One region of the Saccharothrix sp. BKS2 genome, then DNA from elsewhere that is predicted to be linked to it. Evidence: riboswitches for the same ligand, from Rfam matches in the RefSeq annotation. Region 1 holds a riboswitch; each other region holds the start of a gene.
What was found. A riboswitch is a leader RNA that binds a small molecule or an ion and turns the genes downstream of it on or off. The one in region 1 is predicted to bind cobalamin.
Positions count from the first base shown of each region.

Region 2: another riboswitch for cobalamin. It lies ahead of cobN (cobaltochelatase subunit CobN); the one in region 1 lies ahead of Q5530_RS28125 (FecCD family ABC transporter permease).
Region 3: another riboswitch for cobalamin. It lies ahead of Q5530_RS13290 (hypothetical protein); the one in region 1 lies ahead of Q5530_RS28125 (FecCD family ABC transporter permease).

Region 1 covers NZ_JAUQOL010000014.1:91,019-98,651, reverse strand. Annotated here, with positions in the region: gene Q5530_RS28130 (3-isopropylmalate dehydrogenase) at 201-1,241, shown strand; cobalamin riboswitch at 1,295-1,418, shown strand; gene Q5530_RS28125 (FecCD family ABC transporter permease) at 1,509-2,588, shown strand; gene Q5530_RS28120 (ABC transporter ATP-binding protein) at 2,588-3,340, shown strand; gene Q5530_RS28115 (ABC transporter substrate-binding protein) at 3,334-4,314, shown strand; gene cimA (citramalate synthase) at 4,513-6,126, shown strand; gene Q5530_RS28105 (S1 family peptidase) at 6,107-6,724, opposite strand; gene Q5530_RS28100 (fumarylacetoacetate hydrolase family protein) at 6,781-7,551, shown strand; gene Q5530_RS28095 (FAD-dependent oxidoreductase) at 7,601-7,633, opposite strand, start outside.
Region 2 covers NZ_JAUQOL010000009.1:181,851-189,483, forward strand. Annotated here, with positions in the region: gene Q5530_RS20745 (ABC transporter substrate-binding protein) at 1-334, opposite strand, end outside; gene cobN (cobaltochelatase subunit CobN) at 1,184-4,726, opposite strand; cobalamin riboswitch at 4,760-4,897, opposite strand; gene Q5530_RS20755 (hypothetical protein) at 4,905-5,912, shown strand; gene Q5530_RS20760 (precorrin-8X methylmutase) at 5,909-6,535, shown strand; gene cobJ (precorrin-3B C(17)-methyltransferase) at 6,532-7,633, shown strand, end outside.
Region 3 covers NZ_JAUQOL010000005.1:496,197-503,829, forward strand. Annotated here, with positions in the region: gene Q5530_RS13280 (ThuA domain-containing protein) at 1-710, shown strand, start outside; partial or broken gene Q5530_RS13285 (VOC family protein) at 811-921, opposite strand; cobalamin riboswitch at 1,138-1,265, shown strand; gene Q5530_RS13290 (hypothetical protein) at 1,375-1,749, shown strand; gene Q5530_RS13295 (choice-of-anchor P family protein) at 1,799-2,716, opposite strand; gene Q5530_RS13300 (hypothetical protein) at 2,682-3,074, opposite strand; gene Q5530_RS13305 (SDR family NAD(P)-dependent oxidoreductase) at 3,349-4,098, opposite strand; gene Q5530_RS13310 (TetR/AcrR family transcriptional regulator) at 4,200-4,823, shown strand; gene Q5530_RS13315 (hypothetical protein) at 5,059-5,334, shown strand; gene Q5530_RS13320 (flavin-containing monooxygenase) at 5,433-6,977, opposite strand; gene Q5530_RS13325 (ZIP family metal transporter) at 7,069-7,633, opposite strand, start outside.

The DNA of each region.
Region 1 (7,633 bases):
GGTTGCCCCGGCCGGCCAGAGCCTTTTAAGCGCATCGGGCGACACCCGTTCGGGGGCCTTGAACCGTTCGGGTGTCCCGCAGTCCGGGAGACATCGCCCCGTAGGTGTGTTCCGAGTGCGTTTTCACGCTCCGCGCCCGGTAGCCTTTCGCATTGAGAACTAGTCCCGCGACATGGGACTGATACCTGGGAGGTGTGTGGATGCGGCTCGCAGTGATCCCAGGGGACGGGATCGGGCCCGAGGTCATCGCCGAGGCCCTGAAGGTGCTCGGTGAGGTCGTTCCCGCGGCCGAGATCACCCGCTACGACCTCGGTGCGGCGCGCTGGCACGCCACAGGTGAGTTGTTGCCGGAATCGGTGCTCGGTGAGCTCCGCCAGCACGACGCGATCCTGCTCGGTGCCGTGGGCGACCCGTCCGTGCCCAGCGGCATCCTGGAACGCGGCCTGCTGCTGCGGCTCCGGTTCGAACTCGACCACCACGTGAACCTGCGCCCGGCCCGGCTGTACCCGGGTGTCCGCAGCCCGATCGCCGACCCGCCCGAGATCGACATGGTGGTCGTGCGCGAGGGCACCGAGGGGCTGTACGCGGGCAACGGCGGGCTCCTGCGCAAGGACACCCCGCACGAGATCGCGACCGAGGTGTCGATCAACACCTCGTTCGGCGTGGAGCGGGTGGTGCGCGACGCGTTCGCCAGGGCGGCCAACCGGCCGCGCAAGCACCTGACGCTGGTGCACAAGACCAACGTCCTGACCCACGCCGGCTCGCTGTGGTCGCGCGTGGTCGAGGAGGTGTCGCTCCAGCACCCGGACGTGACCGTGGCCTACCAGCACGTGGACGCGGCCACCATCCACCTGGTGACCGACCCGGGCCGCTACGACGTGATCGTCACCGACAACCTGTTCGGGGACATCCTGACCGACCTGGCGGCGGCCGTGACCGGCGGCATCGGGCTGGCGGCCTCGGGCAACCTGGACGTGACCAGGCGCAACCCGAGCATGTTCGAGCCGGTGCACGGCAGCGCGCCGGACATCGCGGGACAGGGCATCGCCGACCCGACGGCCGCCGTGCTGTCGGTGGCGCTGATGCTCGACCACCTGGGCGAGTCGGAGGCGGCGCGCCGGATCGAGGCGTCGGTGGCCTTCGACCTGGCCACCCGCGACCACTCGTCGCCGGGCGCCACCTACGCGGTGGGCGACCGCCTGGCCGCGCTCGTGTCGTCGAACGTCCGCACGGGGGCCTGACCGCCCTCCCGGACGCGTGATCAGGGCCACCACGACACGGTCGTGGTGGCCCTTCGCGTTAGGGTCGCGAGCGTCGCCCGCGGGGGAAGTCCGGTGAGAGTCCGGCGCTGACCCGCAACGGTAAGCCGAAGTCGCCTTCGGCCAGCCCGATCACCCGCGGGCGGTGGGAAGAAGCTCCACTCCTGCCGTGGTCTGCGGGACGGATGCGCGCCGGTCCGCCGCGGACCGGGGCCACCCGGTCGAGGCCACCCGCCCGAAAGGCGCCCGGTGACCCCGACGAACCCGGTGACCCCGACGAACCCGACCACCGCGGGACCGGCCTTCTCCACCACCGGCGCGTGCGCGGCCCTGGCCGTCGCGCTCGCGGTCTCGGTGGTGTGCGGCGTGGCCCTCGGCCCGGTGCCCGTGCCGTTCGACGACGTGGTCCGCTACCTGCACGCGGCCGTCACGGGCGGGGTGGTCCAGGCCGCGGAGGCGGGCCCCTACCGGATCGTGTGGGACATCCGGCTGCCCCGGGTGCTGCTGGCCGCCGTCGTGGGCGCGGGGCTGGCCGCGGTCGGCGTGGCCGTCCAGGCGGTGGTCCGCAACGCCCTGGCCGACCCGTACGTGCTGGGCATCTCCTCGGGCGCGAGCGTCGGCGCCACGGCGGTCGCCACCACCGGCCTGTTCGCCTCCCTGGGCATCTACGCCCTGTCCACCGCCGCGTTCCTGTCCGCCCTGGCCGCGACGGCCCTGGTCTACCTGGTGGCCGGCCGGGGCGGGCTGACCCCGCTGCGCCTGGTCCTCACCGGCACCGCCCTCGCCCACGGCTTCTCCGCGATCGCCATGCTGCTGGTCTTCCAGGCGCCGCGCGGTGAGGCCGCCCGCGCCGCCCTGTTCTGGCTGCTCGGCAGCCTGGGCGGGGTCACCTGGGCGTCGGTGCCGGTCGCCGCGGCCGTGGTCGTCGCCGGCACCGCCTACCTCACCACCCGCGCCCGGCACCTCAACGCCCTGGCCATGGGCGACGAGACCGCCACCACCCTCGGCGTCGACGTCCCCCGGACCCGCCGCACCCTGTTCCTGGTCACCGCCGCCATGACCGGCGTGCTGGTCGCGGTCAGCGGCGCGGTCGGGTTCGTCGGCCTGGTGCTGCCCCACCTGGTCCGCCTGCTGGTCGGCGCGGACCACCGCCGGGTGCTCGCCGTGGCCCCGCTCGCCGGCGCCTGCTTCCTGATCTGGGTCGACGTTGCCGCCCGCCTGCTCGCCGCGCCGGAGGAGCTGCCGCTGGGCGTCATCACCGCCGCCCTGGGCGTGCCGTGCTTCGTGCTCCTGCTGCGCCGCCGCGGCTACGTGTTCGGGGGTCGCTGATGGAGGTCCGGATCGAGGGGCTGGCCGTCGACGGCATCCTGCGCGGCGTCGACCTGACCGCCGGCACGGGCGAGGTGCACGGCATCGTCGGTCCCAACGGCAGCGGCAAGTCCACCACGCTGCGCTGCGCCTACCGGGCGCTCAAGCCGCACGGGGGAGTGGTCCGCCTCGACGGCCGCGACATCACCACCACCCGGGTCCGCGACACCGCCCGCGACCTGGCCGCGCTCACCCAGGACAGCCACGTCGAGTTCGACTTCACCGTCACCGAGGTCGTCGCCATGGGCCGGCTGCCCCACGGCGCGGGCCCCGACGACGAGGCCATCGTGCGCGAGTCCCTGGCCCGGGTGGACGCGGCCCACCTCGCGCACCGCGGCTTCCTCACCCTCTCCGGCGGCGAGCGGCAGCGCGTGCTCATCGCCCGCGCCCTGACCCAGCGGCCCAGGGTGCTGGTGCTCGACGAGCCGACCAACCACCTGGACATCAGCCACCAGCTGGCCGTGCTCGCCCTGGTCCGCCGCCTGGGCGTCACCGTCCTGGCCGTGCTGCACGACCTCAACCTCGCCGCCGCCCACTGCGACCGCCTGCACGTGCTCGACCGCGGCCGGGTCGCGCACAGCGGCACGCCCGCCGAGGTGCTCACCCCCGAGGTGCTGGCCGAGGTCTTCCGCGTGCGCGCCCACGTCGTCCCGCACCCCACCACCGGGGTGCCGCAACTGCTGTTCGACCACCAGGAGGCCACCCCGTGCTGAGAACGCTCATCGCGCTCGCCGCGGTCCTGTCCACGACGGCGTGCGGCGCGCGGGTCGTCGCCGAACCGCCGGGCACGGGCACCACGACCGTCACGAACTGCGGCCGGGAGGTCGAGTACGCGACACCCTCCCGGGTCGTCACCAACGACACCGGCATCACCGAGCTGATGTTCGCGCTCGGGCTGGCCGACCGGATGGCCGGCTACACCATCTCCTCCTCCGCCAAGACCGGCGACGTGGCGTCCTCGCCCTGGCGGGCCGACTTCGAGCGCGTGCCGCACCTGGGCGAGAAGATCACCAAGGAGCTGGTCCAGGGCGTGGGCGCGGACCTCGTGTTCGCGGGCTGGAACTACGGCTTCTCCGAGAGCACCGGGCTCACCCCGGACTCGCTGGGGCAGCTCGGCATCGCCACCTACCAGCTCACCGAGGCGTGCCGCAACGGCGTGGCGAAGCAGCGCGGCATCATGCCGCCCCTGGAGGCCCTCTACACCGACCTGGGCAACCTCGGCCGGATCTTCGGCGTCGAGGACCGGGCCGAACGGCTGATCACCGGCTACCGCGAGCAGGTGGCCGAGGCCCAGCGGCTGGTCACCGGGAAGCGCCCGAGGGTGTTCCTCTACGACAGCGGGCTGGACCAGCCGTTCACCTCCGGCCGCAACGCCGCGCCGCAGGACATCATCGAGAAGGCGGGCGGCGAGAACGTCTTCGGCGACCTCGACGACAGCTGGACCACGGTCGGGTGGGAGGCCGTCGTCGCCCGCGCGCCGGAGGTCGTCCTGATCAACGACTACGCCGACGGGGACGCGAGCACGCCCGAGCAGAAGCGGGCCTTCCTGGAGTCCTACGAACCGCTCGAGGACGTGCCCGCCATCAGGGACAAGAGGTTCTTCGTGCTGCCCTACGCGGCACTGGTCGAATCGCCGCGCAACCCGGCCGCCGTCGAGGCGTTCGCCCGGTTCCTGGCCGGTGCCTGACACCCATCATGTGGGACAACCCGTCCGTGGCATGGTCAGCGCGGACGGGTTGTGGCACGATCGCCGACGTGGCTCTCCACACCGTGGTCATTATTGCCCAGCGCGTCGGGTAAGTGCTCCTCGAAGCACCCGGCGCGCCGACCTCTCGCATCCTGCGGGGGGTCTTTTTGTTTTCCGCGATCCCCTAGGAGCCCCCTCGTGACCCCCCTCGGCGACAGTTTCCACGTCTACGACACGACCCTGCGGGACGGTGCCCAGCGCGAGGGCATCTCCTACTCGGTCACCGACAAGCTGGCCGTGGCCAGGCTGCTCGACTCGTTGGGCGTGGGTTTCATCGAGGGCGGTTGGCCGGGCGCGCTGCCCAAGGACACCGAGTTCTTCGCCCGCGCCGCCGCGGGGGACCTCACGCTCAAGCACGCGCAGCTCGTCGCCTTCGGCTCCACCCGCAAGGCGGGCGTGGTGGTGACGGAGGACCCGCAGGTCAGGGCCCTGCTGGACAGCCAGGCGCCGGTGGTGACGCTGGTCGCCAAGTCCGACCGCCGGCACATCGAGCGGGCCCTGCGCACCGACGTGGCGGAGAACTGCGCCATGGTCCGCGAGACCGTCCGGTTCCTGGTCGACGAGGGCCGCCGCGTCTTCGTCGACGCCGAGCACTTCTTCGACGGCCACGCCTTCGACCCGGACACCTCGCTGCGGGTGCTGGAGTCCGCTGTGGAGGGTGGCGCGGACGTGGTCGTGCTCTGCGACACCAACGGCGGCCAGCTGCCCCTGGGCCTGGCCGAGACCGTCGCCGACGTCGTCGCCCGCACGGGCTTCCGCGTCGGCATCCACTGCCAGGACGACACGTCCTGCGCGGTGGCCAACACCCTCGCCGCGGTGCAGGCGGGCGCCACCCACGTCCAGTGCACCGCCAACGGCTACGGCGAGCGGGCCGGCAACGCCGACCTGTTCGCCGTGGTGGGGAACCTCGTGACCAAGCTCGGCCTCCAGGTGCTACCGCACGAGTCGCTGGCCGAGCTCACCCGCGTCTCCCACGCCCTCGCCGAGATCGCGAACATCGCACCCGACTCCCACCAGGCGTACGTCGGGTCGTCGGCCTTCGCCCACAAGGCGGGCCTGCACGCGAGCGCGATCAAGGTCGACCCGGAGCTGTACAACCACATCGACCCGGGGACCGTCGGCAACGACATGCGGGTGCTGGTCACCGAGATGGCGGGTCGGGCCAGCCTGGAGCTCAAGGGACGCGAGCTCGGGATCGACCTGACCCGCCGGCCCGACGCCCTGACCAGCGCCGTGCGCAAGGTCAAGGAGCTGGAGGCGGGCGGCTGGTCGTTCGAGGCCGCCGACGCCTCCCTGGAGCTGCTGCTCAAGGCGGAGCTGTCCGAACTGGACGACGCCCCGTTCGAGCTGGAGTCCTACCGGGTGGTGCTCGACCACCGCCAGGACGGCGTCATCGTGTCCGAGGCCACGGTCAAGGTGCACGTGGCGGGCGAGCGGGTGATCGCCACCGCCGAGGGCAACGGGCCGGTGCACGCGCTGGACGCCGCGCTGCGGAAGGCGCTGCTGCCCCACCTGTCCTGGCTGGACGCGGTGGAGCTCAACGACTACAAGGTCCGCATCCTCCCCGGGACCCGCCACAACTCGGCCGAGCATGGCACCGACGCCGTCACCCGCGTGCTCGTGGAGTCCACCGACGGCGAGCGCGAGTGGACCACCGTGGGCGTGCACGGCAACATCGTCGAGGCCAGCTGGCTCGCCCTGTGCGACGCGCTGGCGCACAAGGCGACGCGGGTCAGCCCGTCACGAGCGTGAACCCCTCGGCGGTCAGGATCTGCCGCAGCGGCTGGAAGTAGCTCACGCCCCCGGTCGAGCAGTTCCCGCTGCCGCCCAGGAGGTGGCCCTGCGCCTGGGAGCCGGCGAACACCGGGCTCCACAGCTCGCCGGGCTCGGTGCACAGGGTGGTCCGAGTCAGCCCGGAGACCGACCCCTCCGGGTAGTGCACCGTCACGTTCCTGGCCTGGACGGTGCCGCACCGCAGCCCGACGGTTCGGCCGACCGTGCACACCGCCGCACCGACGGGGGATTCGGCGGCGCCCGTGATGACCCCGGAGCGACCGGCGATGGTCGGCCGCTGGACCCACGCGGTGGTGTTGGTGATCCGCACCACCGCGTAGGTCGAGCGGACGGCCACGATCGGGCCGACGTCGACGCCGCCGGGGCCGCGCACGATCGTGCCGAGGGGTCCGCAGTGCTGCGGCACCAGCAGGTACCCGCGGACGTTGTAGCCGTTGACGCACCGGTACCCCGGGAGCGTGCCGAGTTGGGTGCCCGCTTCCAGGGGCACGGGGGCGGCGGCCGCGGGGGTGGCCGTGCCCAGCAGCAGGACGAGGGCGAGGAACAGGGTTCGCATCCCTCGACGCTAGGCACGCCCGGTGCCGTTTCCAGCCGCCGGTTAGGGTGAACTCCGTGCGCATCGCCCGTATCGCCCAGCCAGACGGCCTCGCCTTCGCCGCCATCGAGGGGGACGGCGACGACCTGACCGCGGTCGAGATCGCCGAGGACCCCTTCGCGAACCCGACGTTCACCGGCCGCCGCTGGCCGCTGGCCGACGTCCGCCTGCTGGCCCCCTTCCTGCCGCCCAAGATCATCGGGATCGGCCGCAACTACGCCGAGCACGCCGCCGAGATGGGCAACGAGATCCCGGCCGAACCGATCGTGTTCCTCAAGCCGAACACCGCGGTGATCGGCCCGAACGCCGAGATCAAGCTGCCCGCGGCGTCCGGGCGGGTCGACTTCGAGGGCGAGCTGGCCGTCGTGGTCGGCGTCGGCGGCCGGGACATCCCCGCCTCCCGCGCCCGGCAGTCGGTCCTGGGCTACACGATCGCCAACGACGTGACCGCGCGGGACCTCCAGAAGAGCGACGGGCAGTGGACGCGGGCCAAGGGCTTCGACACGTTCTGCCCGCTGGGCCCGTGGGTGGAGACCGAGTTCGACCCCTCCGACGTGGCGATCCGCACCGAGGTGGACGGGGTGGTGAAGCAGGACTCGCGGACCTCCCTGCTCCTGCACGGCATCCCGGAGCTGATCGAGCACATCTCCTCGGTGATGACCCTGCGCCCGCTGGACGTGATCCTGACCGGCACGCCCGCCGGCGTCGGCCCGCTGTCCGCCGGGCAGACCGTCTCGGTGACGGTGGAGGGCCTGGGCACGCTCACCAACGCGGTGGGCCACCGCTGATCGCCGTGAGCGGGGGGCCACCGCCGACCGCCGGACGGGGGAGACCCCGTCAGCTCCGCTCGATCCGCTCGGGCGCGCGCCG
Region 2 (7,633 bases), on a different contig from region 1:
ACTGGCTCGACTTCGACATGACCTGGGCCAGGTAACCCTCTTCGATCGCCTCGACGTCGGCGAGACCGGAACCCGCGGCCAGCTTGGTGAACAGGTTCTGGTGGTGGGGCGCGCCCTGACCGGTCTTGCGCTGCTCGATCTTGATGTTCGGGTTGGCGGCTTCGTACTCCTTGAAGAGTTCCTCGTAGCCGAACTCGTTGAACGTGGCGACCGTCAGCACGGTCTTGCCATCGGAGGTGGTGGTGGAACCACCCGAGCCACAGGCCGAGGCGGCCAGGGCGACCACTGCGGTGCAGGCCACTGCCTTGGCCAAGCCCGCTCGACGGTAGCGCACGAGAACTCCTCAGTTGATCGGCGGTGAACGTTCTGGGAGCGCTCCCAGGTTTTGGGGGAGTGTGGTTCGCACCACGGAGTTGTGTCAAGCTCCCGTGTCCGCGCTGTTACCGACGTTGCGACATTTGCGCCGCTGGAACGATTCTGCTAGCGGGGTCGTGGATGGTCCGTTCAGGCACCATCCGTAGACCGGTCGGACACTCTCGGTTTACCCCTACCGCGAAGCGCGAGGCCCCGACCTGCGAGTTCCGCGTTCCGGACCCCAGAGTCCCACGTTGACGACTCCACACTTCCCCGTTGCCGTCTCAGTTGTCGATCTGTTGCAGATCCGTGTCACGCGATCATGCGCGCTCGCCGGGCACTCACACACGCACTCCACACAGGACCAACCACGGACATCGCGCGCTTGTCGAACCGCGGGGCAGCTCGTGTTCCCCCGTATGGCCTGGGCGCAGCCCTACCGCGCTTGTCAAGGGGGTGTCGCACGCTTTTCGCGACGCCCCCTTGACAAGGGTGGTTGCCTTTGGCAGGCCATGCGGGGGAACACGAGCCGTTGCCTTTCCCCCCGGAGGTCTGCCCAGCGGCGAGCGTCGTCCGTGAACCGAATTTATTGGTTCACGAGACAAAGAAAGAGCAGCTCGCCGCATGGCAGGCCGCCAGGAGGGGGAAGAGCTCGGGCTCGTCCTCTCCCGTATGACCTGCCAGAGGCAACCACACTTGTCCAGGGGTGTCGCGAAAAGCGTGCGACACCCCTGGACAAGCGCGGCAGGGCTGCGCCCAGGCCATACGGGAGAGGACGAGCGCGGCAGGCTTTGTTCGGTTGTCGGTCGGGGTGCGGTTTGCCTTTGGTTCAGCTTTCTTCCAGATCGCCTTCGGTCTGGAGGTAGATGGCTTGCAGCGCTTCCAGGGTGTTCGGGTCCGGGTGTTCCCACATGCCCCTGTTCGCGGCTTCCAGCAGGCGTTCGGCGATGCCGTGGAGGGCCCAGGGGTTGGATTCCGTCATGAACTTCTGGTTCTCGGGGTCCATGACGTAGGTGGCGGCCAGTTGTTCGTACATCCAGTCCGCGACCACGCCGGTGGTGGCGTCGTAGCCGAAGAGGTAGTCGACGGTCGCGGCCAGTTCGAAGGCGCCCTTGTAACCGTGCTTGCGCATCGCGGAGAGCCAGCGGGGGTTGACCACCCGGGCCCGGAAGATCCGGTTCGTCTCCTCGTGGAGGGTCCTGGTCCGGACGTTCTCCGGGCGGGTGTTGTCGCCGATGTAGGCGGCCGGGGTCCTCCCGGTCAGGGCGCGGACCGTGGCGATCATGCCGCCGTGGTACTGGAAGTAGTCGTCCGAGTCGGCGATGTCGTGTTCGCGGGTGTCGATGTTCTTCGCGGCCACGGCGATGCGCTTGTAGGCCGTTTCCATGTCCGTCCGGGCTTCCGCGCCGTCGAGGTCGCGGCCGTAGGCGTAGCCGCCCCAGACCGCGTAGACCTCGGCCAGGTCGGTGTCGTCGCGCCAGTTGCGGCTGTCGATGAGCGGGAGGAGGCCCGCGCCGTAGGCGCCCGGCTTGCTGCCGAAGATGCGCAGGGTGGCGCGGCGGCGGTCGTTGTGCTCGGCCAGGTCCGCCCGCGTGTGGGCGCGGACGTAGTTGTCGGCGGGGGCCTCGTCGAGGTCGGCGACCAGTTGGACCGCGTCGTCGAGCAGGGCGACGACGTGGGGGAACGCGTCGCGGAAGAAGCCGCTGATGCGGACCGTGACGTCGATCCTGGGGCGGCCGAGTTCGGCGAGCGGGATCGGTTCGAGGCCGGTCACGCGGCGGGACTGGTCGTCCCAGGTGGGGCGGACGCCCATCAGGGCCAGCACCTCGGCGATGTCGTCGCCGGCGGTGCGCATGGCGCTGGTGCCCCAGACGGAGAGGCCGACGGAGGGCGGCCACTCCCCCGTGTCCTCGCGGTAGCGGGCGAGCAGGGACTCGGCCATGGCCTGGCCCGTCTCCCAGGCCAGGCGGGACGGGACGGCCTTGGGGTCCACGGAGTAGAAGTTGCGGCCGGTGGGCAGGACGTTGACCAGGCCGCGCAGCGGGGAGCCGGACGGGCCGGCGGGGACGTAGCCGCCGTCCAGGGCGTGCAGGACGTTGGTCAGCTCGTCGGTGGTGCGGGCCAGGCGCGGGACGACCTCGTCGGCCGCGAACTCCAGGATCCTCGCCACGTCCGGGTCCTCGGTGAGGGTGCGGGCGGTGGCGCGGTCCCAGCCGGCGTCCTCCATGGCCTGGACCAGGGCGCGGGCCTGGGCCTCGACCCGGTCGGTGGAGGCGCGGTCGGTGCTGTCCAGGCCCAGGGCCTCGCGCAGGCCCGGCAGGGCGGCGGTCTGCCCGCCCCACATCTGCCGCGCCTGGAGGATCGCCAGGACGAGGTTGACCCGGGCCTCCCCGGTGGGCGCCTGGCCGAGGACGTGGAGGCCGTCGCGGATCTGGACGTCCTTGATCTCGCACAGCCAGCCGTCGACGTGGAGCAGGAGGTCGTCGAACTCGGCGTCGTGCGGGCGGTCCTCCAGGCCGAGGTCGTGGTCCAGCTTGGCGGCCTGGATGAGGGTCCAGATCTGGGCCCGGACGGCGGGGAGCTTGGCCGGGTCCATCGCGGCGATGGCGCCGTGCTCGTCGAGGAGCTGTTCGAGCCTGGCGATGTCGCCGTAGCTGTCGGCTCGGGTCATCGGGGGTACGAGGTGGTCGACCAGGGTGGCGTGGGCGCGGCGCTTGGCCTGGGTGCCCTCCCCCGGGTCGTTGACCAGGAACGGGTAGATGAGCGGGAGGTCGCCCAGGGCCGCGTCGGGGCCGCAGGACGCCGACATGCCGGCGGTCTTGCCGGGGAGCCACTCCAGGTTGCCGTGCTTGCCCACGTGGACCACGGCGTCGGCGCGGAACTCCTCCTCGAGCCAGCGGTAGGCGGCCAGGTAGTGGTGGCTCGGGGGCAGGTCCGGGTCGTGGTAGATGGCGATGGGGTTCTCGCCGAAGCCGCGCGGCGGCTGCACCATGACCACGACGTTGCCGGAGCGCAGGGCGGCCAGGACGATGTCGGAGCCGTCCACGAAGAGGGTGCCCGGGGCCTCGCCCCAGTGGCGCTCCATGCCCTCCCTGAGGTCCTCCGGGAGCGTGTCGTACCAGGACCGGTAGCGGGTCGCGGGCAGGCGCACGGGGTTGCCCCGCAGCTGCTCCTCGGTCAGCCAGTCGGGGTCCTGGCCGCCGGCCGCGATGAGGGCGTGGATCAGGGCGTCGCCGTCCTGGTTCGCCACGCCGGGCAGGTCGTCGCCGATGTCGTAGCCGCGGTCGCGCAGCTCGGCGAGCAGGCGGACCACGCTGGCCGGGGTGTCGAGGCCGACGGCGTTGCCGATGCGGGAGTGCTTGGTCGGGTAGGCCGAGAGCATGACCGCGACGCGGCGCCGGGCCGGCGGGACGTGGCGGAGCCGGCCGTGGCGCACGGCGAGGCCGGCCACCCGGGAGGCGCGCTCGGGGTCGGCCACGTAGACGGTGAGGCCGTCCTCGTCGACCTCCTTGAACGAGAACGGGACGGTGATGATCCGGCCGTCGAACTCGGGGATCGCGACCTGGGTGGCCGTGTCCAGCGGGGACAGGCCGTCGTCGTTCTCGTCCCAGGCCGCGCGGCTGGTGGTCAGGCAGAGGCCCTGGAGGATCGGGACGTCGAGGGCCGCCAGGGCGCCCACGTCCCACGCGTCGTCGTCGCCGCCCGCCGAGGCGGTGGCGGGTTTGGTGCCGCCGGCGGCCAGGACGGTGACCACGAGGGCGTCGGCCTTGCGCAGCTCGGCCAGCAGGCCCTCGTCGGCGGAGCGCAGGGAGGCGCAGAAGAGGGGCAGCGGGGTGCCGCCCTTGGCCTCGATCGCGTCGCACAGGGCGTGCACGAAGGCGGTGTTCCCGGCCACGTGGTGGGCCCGGTAGTACAGGACGGCGACGGTGGGGCCGGTGCCCCGCCGCTCGCGGTCGAGCAACCCCCAGGTGGGGGCCGGTTCCGGGGCGCTGAAGCCGTGGCCGGTGAGCAGGACCGTGTCGGAGAGGAAGTGGTGCAGCTGGGCCAGGTTGGCCGCGCCGCCGTGGGCCAGGTAGGCGTGGGCCTCGGCGCAGACGCCGGCGGGGACGGTCGACAGCTCCATCAGCTCGGCGTCGGGGTGCTGCTCACCGCCCAGCACGACGACGGGGCGCGGACCGGCCAGCAGCGCGTCCAGGCCCTCCTCCCACATGCGGCGGCCGCCCAGGATGCGCACGACGACCAGGTCCACGTCGCGCAGGAGGTCGGGCAGGTCGTCGGGGGCGGTGCGGGCCGGGTTGGCCAGGCGGTAGTCGGCACCGCTCGCGCGGGCGGACAGCAGGTCCGTGTCGGAGGTCGACAGCAGCAGGATCACGTGCGGGCTCCATCCCTCGGGGGTCCTCGCCCCAGGTCGTAGGGTTCGGCGGGCGGAGTTCCTGACTCCCGGGAACCACTCCCGGTCACAGTGGCGGGACCGCGCCGGGTTCGCACCGGCTTCCTCCTGTTGCTTCGCCGTTCGGAAGTCACCCTAGATGGTGGTTAGCATCCAGCCCATGTCCACCGATCGGGATCGCCCGGACGCCTGCCCCGGCGCCGTCGAGGTGCACCGCGCCGCCGACGGCGGGCTGGCGCGCGTGCGGGTGCCGGGCGGCACGCTGAGCGCCCGCCAGGTGGACGTGCTGCGGGGCGCGGCGGCGGAGCTGGGCGACGGCTTCCTGGAGCTGACCTCGCGGGCGAACGTGCAGCTCAGGGGCCTGGCCGACGGGGCCGAGCTGGAGCTCGCGGCCCGGTTGCGCGAGGCCGGGTTGCTGCCCTCGGCGACCCACGAGCGGGTGCGCAACATCGTCGCCGACCCGCTGGCGGACAACCAGGCGCTGGTCGACGAGGTCGACGCGGCGCTGTGCGCGGTCCCGGAGCTGGCGGACCTGCCCGGCCGGTTCCTGGTCACCGTCGGTCACGGGGTCAGCGGGCTGGCGGGTGACATCGGACTGGTCGGTGACGCGTTGTTCCTGGCCGGCGTCGATTCAGGCGTGCGGGTGGACGACCCGGTGGCGGCGGTGGTGACGGCCGCGCGGCTGTTCCGGGAACTGCGCGGCCCGGCCTGGCGGCTGTCCGAAGTGGACGGCGGTGTGGGGAAGATCACCGAGGCGCTGGGCGGCGCGGGCGAGGAGCGGTTGCCCGCCCTGGTGACGCCCGTGGCGCCGGGCCCGGTCGGGTCCGTGGTCGTCGCCGGGGTGCCGCTGGGGCGGTGGGACGCCCGGCTGCTGGCCGGGGTTCCCGTCCGGGTGACGCCGTGGCGGAGCGTGGTCGTGCCGGTGGGCACGGACGTGGGAGGGATGTTCACCTCGGCCGACTCGCCGTGGCACGGGGTGAGCGCGTGCGCCGGGCGGCCGGGGTGCGCGAAGTCGTTGAGCGACGTGCGGGCCGATGTCACCCGGTGGGTCGGCACGCCGCACGCGGGCCGCGCGCACTGGTCGGGCTGCGCCCGGCGGTGCGGGCGACCGGCCGGGGACGTGGTGGAGTTCGTCGCCACCGGCGACGGGTACGAGGAGATCAGGTGACCAGCTACGTCAGGGACGGCGCGGAGATCTACCGCCGGTCGTTCGCCACCATCCGGGCCGAGGCCGACCTCGGGCGGTTCCCCGCGGACGTGGCGCGGGTGGTGGTCCGGATGATCCACGCGTGCGGCATGGTCGACCTCGTCGACGACGTGGACTTCTCGCCGCACGTGGTGCGGGCGGCGCGGGAGGCGCTGCTGGGCGGCGCCCCGGTGCTGTGCGACGCGCGGATGGTGGCCTCGGGCGTGACCCGGCGGCGGCTGCCCGCCGACAACGAGGTGCTGTGCCTGCTGGACGACCCCGGGGTGCCCGAGCTGGCCGCGGGGATCGGCAACACGCGCAGCGCGGCCGCGCTGGAGCTGTGGGGCGACCGGCTGGCCGGCGCGGTGGTGGCGATCGGCAACGCCCCCACGGCCCTGTTCCACCTGCTGGACCTGATCGCCGCGGGCGCGCCGAAACCGGTGGCCGTGCTGGGCGTGCCGGTCGGCTTCATCGGCGCGGCCGAGTCGAAGGACGCCCTGGCGGACAACCGCCTGGGTCTGGAGTACCTGGTCGTGCGCGGGCGGCGGGGCGGCAGCGCCATCACCGCCGCGGCGGTCAACGCGATCGCGAGCGAGGAAGAATGACCGGCAAGCTCTACGGGGTCGGGGTGGGTCCGGGGGACCCGGAGCTGGTGACCGTCAAGGCGGCGCGGCTGATCTCCGAGGCGGACGTGGTGGTGTTCCACAGCGCGCGGCACGGCCGGAGCGTGGCGCGCCGGATCGCCGCGCCGTACCTGCGGCCGGGCCAGGTCGAGGAGCAGCTGGTCTACCCGGTGACGACCGAGGACTCGGACGACTACCAGGGCGAGATGGACGCCTTCTACGAGGAGTGCGCCCGGCGGCTGGCGGTCCACCTGGACGCCGGGCGCGTGGTGGTCGTGCTGGCGGCGGGCGACCCGTTCTTCTACGGCTCCTACATGCACCTGCACAAGCGGCTGGCGCACCGGTACGAGGCCGAGGTGGTGCCCGGGGTGACGTCGGTGAGCGCGGGCGCGGCGGTGCTCGGGCGGCCGCTGGTGGAGCGGGACGAGGTGCTGACCGTGCTGCCGGGCACGCTGCCCGCCGACGCGCTGGTGGAGCACCTGTCGGGTGGCGACCCGGTGGCGGTGGTGAAGCTGGGCCGGACCTTCCCGCAGGTGCGGGCGGCGCTGGAGCGGACCGGCCGGCTGGACGGGGCGTGGTACGTGGAGCGGGCCACCACCGGCGGGCAGCGCACCGCGCCGCTGTCCGAGGTGGACGCCGACAGCGTGCCCTACTTCTCGCTGGCGCTGCTGCCCAGCAAGGGGCAGCGGCGGCGGGAGGCCGTCGGCGAGGTCGTCGTGGTCGGGCTCGGCCCGGCCGGGCCGGAGTGGCTGACGCCGGAGGCGCGGCGGGCGCTGACCGAGGCCGACGACCTGGTGGGTTACGTGACGTACCTCAACCGGGTCAACGCCGGGCCGCGGCAGCGGGTGCACGCCTCGGACAACAGGGTGGAGTCCGAGCGGGCCGCGTTCGCCCTGGACCTGGCCAGGCGCGGGCGGCGGGTCGCGGTGGTCTCGTCCGGCGACCCGGGCGTGTTCGCGATGGCCAGCGCGGTGCTGGAGGTCGCGGACGAGGAGCAGTTCGCGGGCGTGCCGGTGCGCGTGCTGCCGGGGCTGACCGCGGCGCACGCGGTGGCCAGCCGGGTGGGCGCGCCGCTCGGGC
Region 3 (7,633 bases), on a different contig from region 1:
GGTCGGCGGTCAACAACGGCTACGAGATCCAGATCGACGCCACCGACGCGGCCGACCGGACCACCGGCGCCGTGTACGGGTTCAAGTCGGCCGACGTCGCCGCCCGGGACGGGGCGCTCAACCCGGTCGGCGAGTGGAACACGTTCGAACTGCTCGTCGAGGGCGAACGGCTCCAGGTGTTCCTCAACGGCGTGAAGATCAACGACTTCACCAACACCGACCCGGTCCGCAGCCTGCAACAGGGCCACATCGGCATCCAGAACCACGGTGACGGCGACGAGGCGTCGTTCCGCAACATCCGGGTGAAGGAGCTCTCCGGCAGCGGCACCCGGACCGGGCAGATCACCGGCCTCGCCGGCAAGTGCGTCGACGTCGACAACTCGGGCACGGCCGACGGGACGAAGGTCCAGCTGTGGACCTGCAACAACACGGCCGCGCAGCAGTGGACGGTGTCCACCGACGGGACGGTCCGCGCGCTCGGCAAGTGCCTCGACGTGCGGTCCGGCGGCACGGCCAACGGCACGGTGACGCAGCTGTGGACCTGCAACGGCACCGGCGCCCAGCAGTGGGCCGCGCAGTCCGGTGGCGGACTGCGCAACCCCCAGTCGGGCCGCTGCCTCGACGCGGCGGGCAACAGCTCCGCCGACGGCACCGCGCTGCACATCTGGGACTGCCTGAACGTCGCCAACCAGAAGTGGACCCTGCCGTGACCGGGTGACGCCCGGTAGTCCGTCGAGGGGTCCGGCCGCGTGCTCCCGCGCGGCGGGACCCCTTCGGGGTTGCGCGACGAGGTCGGCGCAGCAGGCAGAACTCGTCGCCCTCCGGGTCCGCCATCCGCACCCTGCCCTCGAACTCCCGCACGGCCACCGCGCCGAGGCCGACGAGGCGGGCCACCTCGACATCGGCGACCGGACCACCCATGCCCCGCGCCGCCAAGAGCTCATCCACTCAGGTCGACCACCCGGCACCACCAGCACCGAGAATGCCGAGCTGGTCGCCGCGCGTCGACGGATCGCCGAACACACCGACCGCGGTCCGGGCGCTTCGGGTCCGGACCTCCTTTCGTGAGACCGGTCACCCCGGCGTGGACCGCGGGTGGTTCGTTGCCACAATCCGGACGACCACAGGCGACGGCGGACGAGGAAGCCGGTGACATTCCGGCACGGTCCCGCCACTGTGACCGGGGAGCAGATCCCGCCGCGGCCACCGTCCCCAGCGGGGGTGGGAAGGCCGGGACGAGCGTCGATCCGGGAGTCAGGAGACTCACGCCGTCGCCTCCTCACCCACCGGGGCGGATCTCCCCGAGAGAGGGCGGCTCCACCATGCGCCTGACGTCGTCAACACCACCACTGCCCATCACGCGGGCGGTGGACCGTGCCTGAGGACCGCCCGCGCGTCACCGTCTGCCGGGGGTGCTGCTGCGGCACCACCCGCAAGCACCCGCAGGTCGACCACGACGGGCAGGTGCGCGTGCTGCGCGAAGCGCTCGACGGCACCGCCGAGGTCCGCCTGTCCGACTGCCTCGACGCCTGCGCGCACTCCAACCTGCTGGTCGTCCACCCCTCGCCCGCCGCCCGCGCCGCCGGCGCCAAACCCCTGTGGCTGGGGCGGGTCCTCGACGACCGGGCACTGCGCGAGGTGATCGACTGGATCAGCGGCGGCGGCCCCGGTGTCGTGCCACCACCGGCCTCGCTCCGGGACAGGGTGGTGACACCGCCGAACGCGCGCACCCCACCGCGCACGACCTGAACGACGTCGCCGGGTGGGGCGGTGGTGTCCACCGCCCCACCCGGTGGCATCAGCTGGTCGGGCAGGGGGCGCCGGGACGGGTCAGGGTGACCCTCGCGTGGCTGATCACGAGTTCGGTGCCGGTGAGCAGGCGGACGCGCGGGGCGTTGACGGCGACGCCGGCGCCACCCGCCAGGGACCGCTGCTCGTTGACCACGACCGTGGCGACGAGCGGGACGGTGATGGTCAGGTCGACCGCGGGGTTGACCACGGGCACGCCGTTGACGCGCAGGTTGACCAGCTCGACGCCGCCCGCGGTGGTGACCGCGCCGGTGGCGTCCTCGGCGGCGGCGGCCCTGGCGCGGATCTCGTCGGCGGTGACCAGGCCGCCCAGCAGGGCGACGCCGGCGGTGCGGGCGTGCGCGGTGGCGGTGCGCTCGCCGTCGCCGTCGACCACGCCGCGCGCCTCGGTGTCGACGACGCCCAGCGAGCCGATCCCCGGCAGGACCGCGCCGAGCAGCTGGTCCACGTCGAGGCCGGGCTGGGTGGTGCAGCTCAGGTCGGACGGCGCGAGGGGGCCGACGCCGACCAGCGGTGCGGTCAGCCTGCCGCCGTGGGCGTGGGCGTCGAACACCAGCACCGGCGGGGTGAAGCGCACCGAGGCGCACCCCGGCGCGTCGAGGCCGACCCGGGCGGTGCCGCCGATGACGGTCGAGGGGTTGGCGCAGGGCTCGATCGGGGTGGTGGAGGTGGGGATGGCGGTGGACCCGTCGACCAGGTAGAACTCGAACAGCGCGTGGTTGGCGAAGCAGTTCCGCTCGGCCGCGTCCACCGAGAAGGTCAGGAACCGGTCGGGCGCCGCCGGCGGGATGGGCTGCTCCGTGCGCAACTGCACCTTGCCCGCGCCCGGGTTGCCCGCGGTGTAGGCGGTGACGGCGTGGTTGGCGACCGGGTCACCGCCCGCCCACTGCCCCAGGGCTCCGGCCATGGTCCGGACCGCCCTGCCAGTCACCGCTGCCGCAACTGCTGCCGGGCGGAGTCGTGGTGGCCTGCTGGAGCGAGGCGAGCCAGCCGTTGCAGGCGGTCAGCCAGGCGGGATCGGCGTCGTAGGTCTGGTTGACCGGGGGTAAGCCGGTGTAGGCGGTGAGCAGGGCGGGCGTGGTGCCCTGACCGTTCTCGAAGTCCTCCGCGAACACCACCACCGGCGCCTGCGGCACACCGGGCTCCGCCGTCGCGGTGACGGGGTGGACGGCGGTGAGGGCCACCGACAGCGGCACGGCCGTCAGTGCCGCGGTGATGGCCGGCAGGAGCCTGCGCCGGTGGCGATGGGGTGATGGGGTGGTCACCGATGAACTCCCTTGTTGGGTGCGGAACGTCGAGCACCGGTTCCGTCGTCGCCGTGCGGGAGTGCATCAGCGCGGCGAGCGGGTCGGCACCCACTTGGCCGCGTGTGCTCACCTGATCGCCCCAAGCCCGGTGTCGGTCGATCACCCGGGTGACCGCTGTTGTACTCGGGGCCCTGGTCGGCAGAGGTGAGGAATGCCTTGTCACGTCGAATTTCGCCGGCCGGGCTGTTCCCCGAACCGCACGCCACCGCGCCGGCAATCCCGGTCGCGCTCGTCAGACGCTCGTGTACCCGCCGTCGACGAACCACTCGGCGCCGTTGACGTACGTGGCGGTGTCCGAGGCCAGGAGCAGGGCCGCCGACGCGACCTCGTCCGGGTCGCCGAGCCGTCCCGCCGGGAGCACGGTCTCGAACATCGTGACGAAGTCGTCCCGCCGGTCCTCGGGGACGACGCCGAGCAGGCCGGGGGTCCGGATCGGCCCCGGGCTCAGCACGTTGACCCGGAAACCGTTCTCCCGCGCGTTGAGCGTCCAGCTGCGGGCGAAGTTGCGCAGCGCCGCCTTGGTCGCGCCGTAGACCTCCATGCCCCGGTCGGGGCGCGAGGACGTGCTCGACCCGATGAGGATCACCGAGGCCCCCTTCGACAGGAGGGGCATCGCCTTCTGCACCCCGAACACCGCGCCCTTCACGTTCGTGGCGAACATGCTGTCGAACTGCTCCTCGGTGATGTCCCCGAGGACGGCCGGCACCGCGCCGCCCGCGTTGGCCACCAGGACGTCGATCCGGCCCGACCGCTGTGCGACGACCTCGTAGAGGGCGTCGAGTTCGGCCAGGTTCCCCACGTCGCACCGCACCGCGACGGCCCGCGGTCCGAGCTCCGCGGCCGCCGCGTCGATCCGGTCCTGCCGGCGGCCGGTGACGAAGACCTGCGCGCCCTCGGCGACGAACCGCCGGGCGATGGCCAGCCCGATCCCGCTCGTCCCACCGGTGACCACGGCCACCTTGCCGTCCAGGAGTCCACTCATCGCCTGAATTCCCCACTCTCGTCGAAAACCTGTTCTTGACCGGATCGTCCACAACGTAGAGCGTTGTGGACGATCCAGTCAAGAACGCTTAGACTGCGGGGGTGCCGAGGCCGAGGGAGTTCGACGAGGAGAGCGTGCTGAACACGGCACGCGACCAGTTCTGGACGACCGGCTTCGCCGGCACCAGCATGGACGCGATCGCGGCGGCCACCGGGCTGGGCAAGGGCAGCCTGTACGGGGCGTTCGGCGGCAAGCGCCAACTCTTCCACCGGGTGTTCGACGACCACTGCAACGCGGCGATCTCCTCGGCGAACCGCCGGCTGGGCGGTGACGACGAGCAGGCGTTCGAGCGGCTCACCGCCTATTTCCTGGACCACGCGACCGCCTGCGCCGAGCCCGGCCACCGCGGCTGCCTGCTGGCCAAGGGCACTGCGGAGCTGGCCGAGCACGACGAGGTGGTGGCGGCTCGCTCGCTGAAGACCTTCGAGAGCATCCACCAGGCCATCACCGCCGACCTCGAGGCGTGCCGGCGCAACGGCGACCTCGACCCCGCCGCCGACCCGCGGCAACTCGCCGGCCTGCTGCTGGCCGTTCACCGCGGCATCGAGGCCCTCGGCAAGGCCGGGACCGACGAGGACACCCTGCGGGGCATCGCGGAGACGGCCCTGGCCCACCTCCCGCGTCCACCCCGACAGCGTCCACCCCGACAGCGTCCACGCCGGTAGCGCACGCCGCGGACGGAGGGCGGGCGTACGTCGCGAACGGGTGTGCGTGGTCACCAGTGCGCTGTGCGCGACACGGCGAGCGCCCATTGCGGTGACGCGACCCGGTGTCGGGTCCGGGTGGTGCCACACTCGACGGCATGGATGTCGTCGCGCCGTGCCCCGTGGGAGAAGCAGGGGTGCACGTGCCCTCGCCCGCGCCGAACCGGAACCGGTGCCGGTTGTGCGGAGCACAGCTGTGAGCGCCGTCCAGCTGCCCCGGGACATCCGGGGTGAGGCGCTGTGCCGGCACGCCCGGCCAGGGTCCTGCACCTGGTGGTGCTCCTACCGGCGGGCGGTGTGCTCGATCGGCTCGGTGGCGGGGCTGGTGCTGGCGGGCTGGGCGTCGATGTGGCTGTGGGGCGACGCGCAGGCCCGGGAGCGGGCGCTGGAGGCGGTGGGGGCGGTGGGACTGGTGGTGGCGGTCGGCGTGGTCGCGGTGCTGCTGACCGATCGGGTCAGCGATCGCCTCTGACGAACTCGCCGACGAGCGCCCCGACCGCCGCCGTGCCGCGCGCCACCACGGTGCGCCGGACGCGGTTCGCCGCCCCGGACCGGGGCGGGGCGGGTGGTTCAGCGCGGCGCGGACCGCGTGCCCGGCACCGACCGCGAAGGCGCCTCCGGAGCGCTGCCCCGCCTGCGGCTGAACCGCAGGTGCTCGTCGTCCACCGGGCGGTCGCGCAGCAGCTTCACGTCACCGTGGTAGCTCATCGACATCAGCCACGGGGCCCGCTCCCCCTGGCGCGGCAACTGGTCGAGCGAACGACGGACGTAACCGGCGGCGAAGTCCAGCAGCGGCCGGGTCGTCATCGGGCCCTCGCCGGTGTCCGGGCGGCACGTGTCGTACCCGTGCGCGTCCATGTGCGCCAGCAGGCGGCAGAAGTGCTCGCACAGCAGGCCGACCTTGAGCGTCCAGGACGCGTTGGTGTAGCCGATGGCGAAGGAGAAGTTCGGCACGCCGCTGAGCATCATGCCGCGGAAGGCCACGGTGTCGGGCAGGGCCACGGGCGCGCCGTCCACGGTGAGGGTGATGCCGCCCATGGCCCGCAGCTTCAGGCCGGTGGCGGTGACGATGACGTCGGCTTCCAGTTCGCGGCCCGACGCGAGTCGCACGCCCCGCTCGGTGAAGGTCTCGACCCGGTCGGTCACCACCGAGGCCCGGCCGCCGCGGATGGCCCGGAACAGGTCGCCGTCCGGGACCGCGCACAGCCGCTGGTCCCACGGGTCGTAGGTGGGGCGGAAGTGCTCGTCGACCGGGTAGCCCTCGGGGAGCTGCCTGGTGTTGACGCGGCGGATCAGGCGGCGGGCGGCCTTGGGGAAGCGTTGGCAGAACAGCCAGACGGCGCGCTGTTGGGCGATGTTCTTGCGCCTGATGACCGGGTAGGCGCGGTGGGTGCCGAGCACCTTGCGCAGCAGTCCGGCGACGGGGTCCACCGACGGCACGGGCATGACGTAGGTGGGTGAGCGCTGGAGCATCGTCACGTGGGCCGCGGTGTCGGCCAGGGCCGGGACGAGGGTGATCGCGGTGGCGCCGCTGCCGATGACGACCACGCGCTTGCCGGCGTGGTCGAGGTCCTCGGGCCAGTGCTGCGGGTGGATGATCGTGCCGCGGAAGTCCTCGCGGCCCTCGAACCCCGGGGTGAAGCCCTCGTCGTAGTCGTAGTAGCCGCTCGCGCAGAACAGCCAGCCGCAGGTCAGGCTCAGCCGCTCGCCGGTGTCGGTGCGCTCGACCTCCACCAGCCAGCGCGCGTCCTCGGTCGACCAGGACGCGGCGAGCACCCGGTGGTGGGTGCGGACGTGCCGGTCGATGCCGTTCTCGGCCGCGGTCTCGCGCAGGTAGTCGAGGATCGTGGTGGCGTCGGCGATGGACTTCCGGCTGGTCCACGGCTTGAACTCGTAGCTGAAGGTGTAGAGGTCGGAGTCGGAGCGGATGCCCGGGTAGCGGAACAGGTCCCAGGTGCCGCCGATCGCGTCGCGGGCCTCCAGGATCGCCCAGGTCTTCCCCGGCAGCCTGGTGCGCAGGTAGTGGGCGGCGCCGATGCCGGAGATGCCCGCGCCGACGATCAGCACGTCGAGGTGCTCGAGGTCGCCGGGTTCGGGTGCCGCGGGGTGGGACATGGTGCTCCAGTGCTGCGCGCAGGGGTGCCGACGACCACCATCATCGCCTCACCGCGCCCCGGCGCAAAGGGACGGCCCGGCAGCCGGGCCGTCAGCTTTCGAGCTGGGACAGGCCGAAGGCGGTGAGGAAGCCCGCGACCGTGATCAGCCCGATCCACAGGTGCGCGTTCTCGAACGCCTCGGGGATCATGGTGTCGGCGACCATGGTCAGGATCGCGCCGCCGGCCAGCGCGGTGATCGCGGCCAGCACCGCCCCGGACGCCCCGCCCAGCACCCCGTACCCGAGCATCGCCGCCAGGCCGCTGATCACCGCGATGCCGGCCCAGAGCCCGAACACGTAACCGCGCCCGCGCCCGGCCTGCCTCATGCCCGAGGCGCTGGACAGGCCCTCGGGCACGTTGCTGATGAACACCGCGGCCACCGTGACGACGCTGACCGCGCCGCCGCCGAGCAGGCTGGTGCCGATCACGATGGACTCGGGCACGCCGTCGAGCAGCGCGCCCAGCGCGATGGCGGTGCCGGAACCGGACTGCTCCGACTCGGAGGGCTGCTGCCCGCCGGAGCGCTTGCGGTGCCGCGCGCCGCGCCGGGCCAGGGCGACGTTGGCCAGCGTGTAGATCAGCGCGCCTGCCACCGCGCCCAGCGCCGTCGGCAGC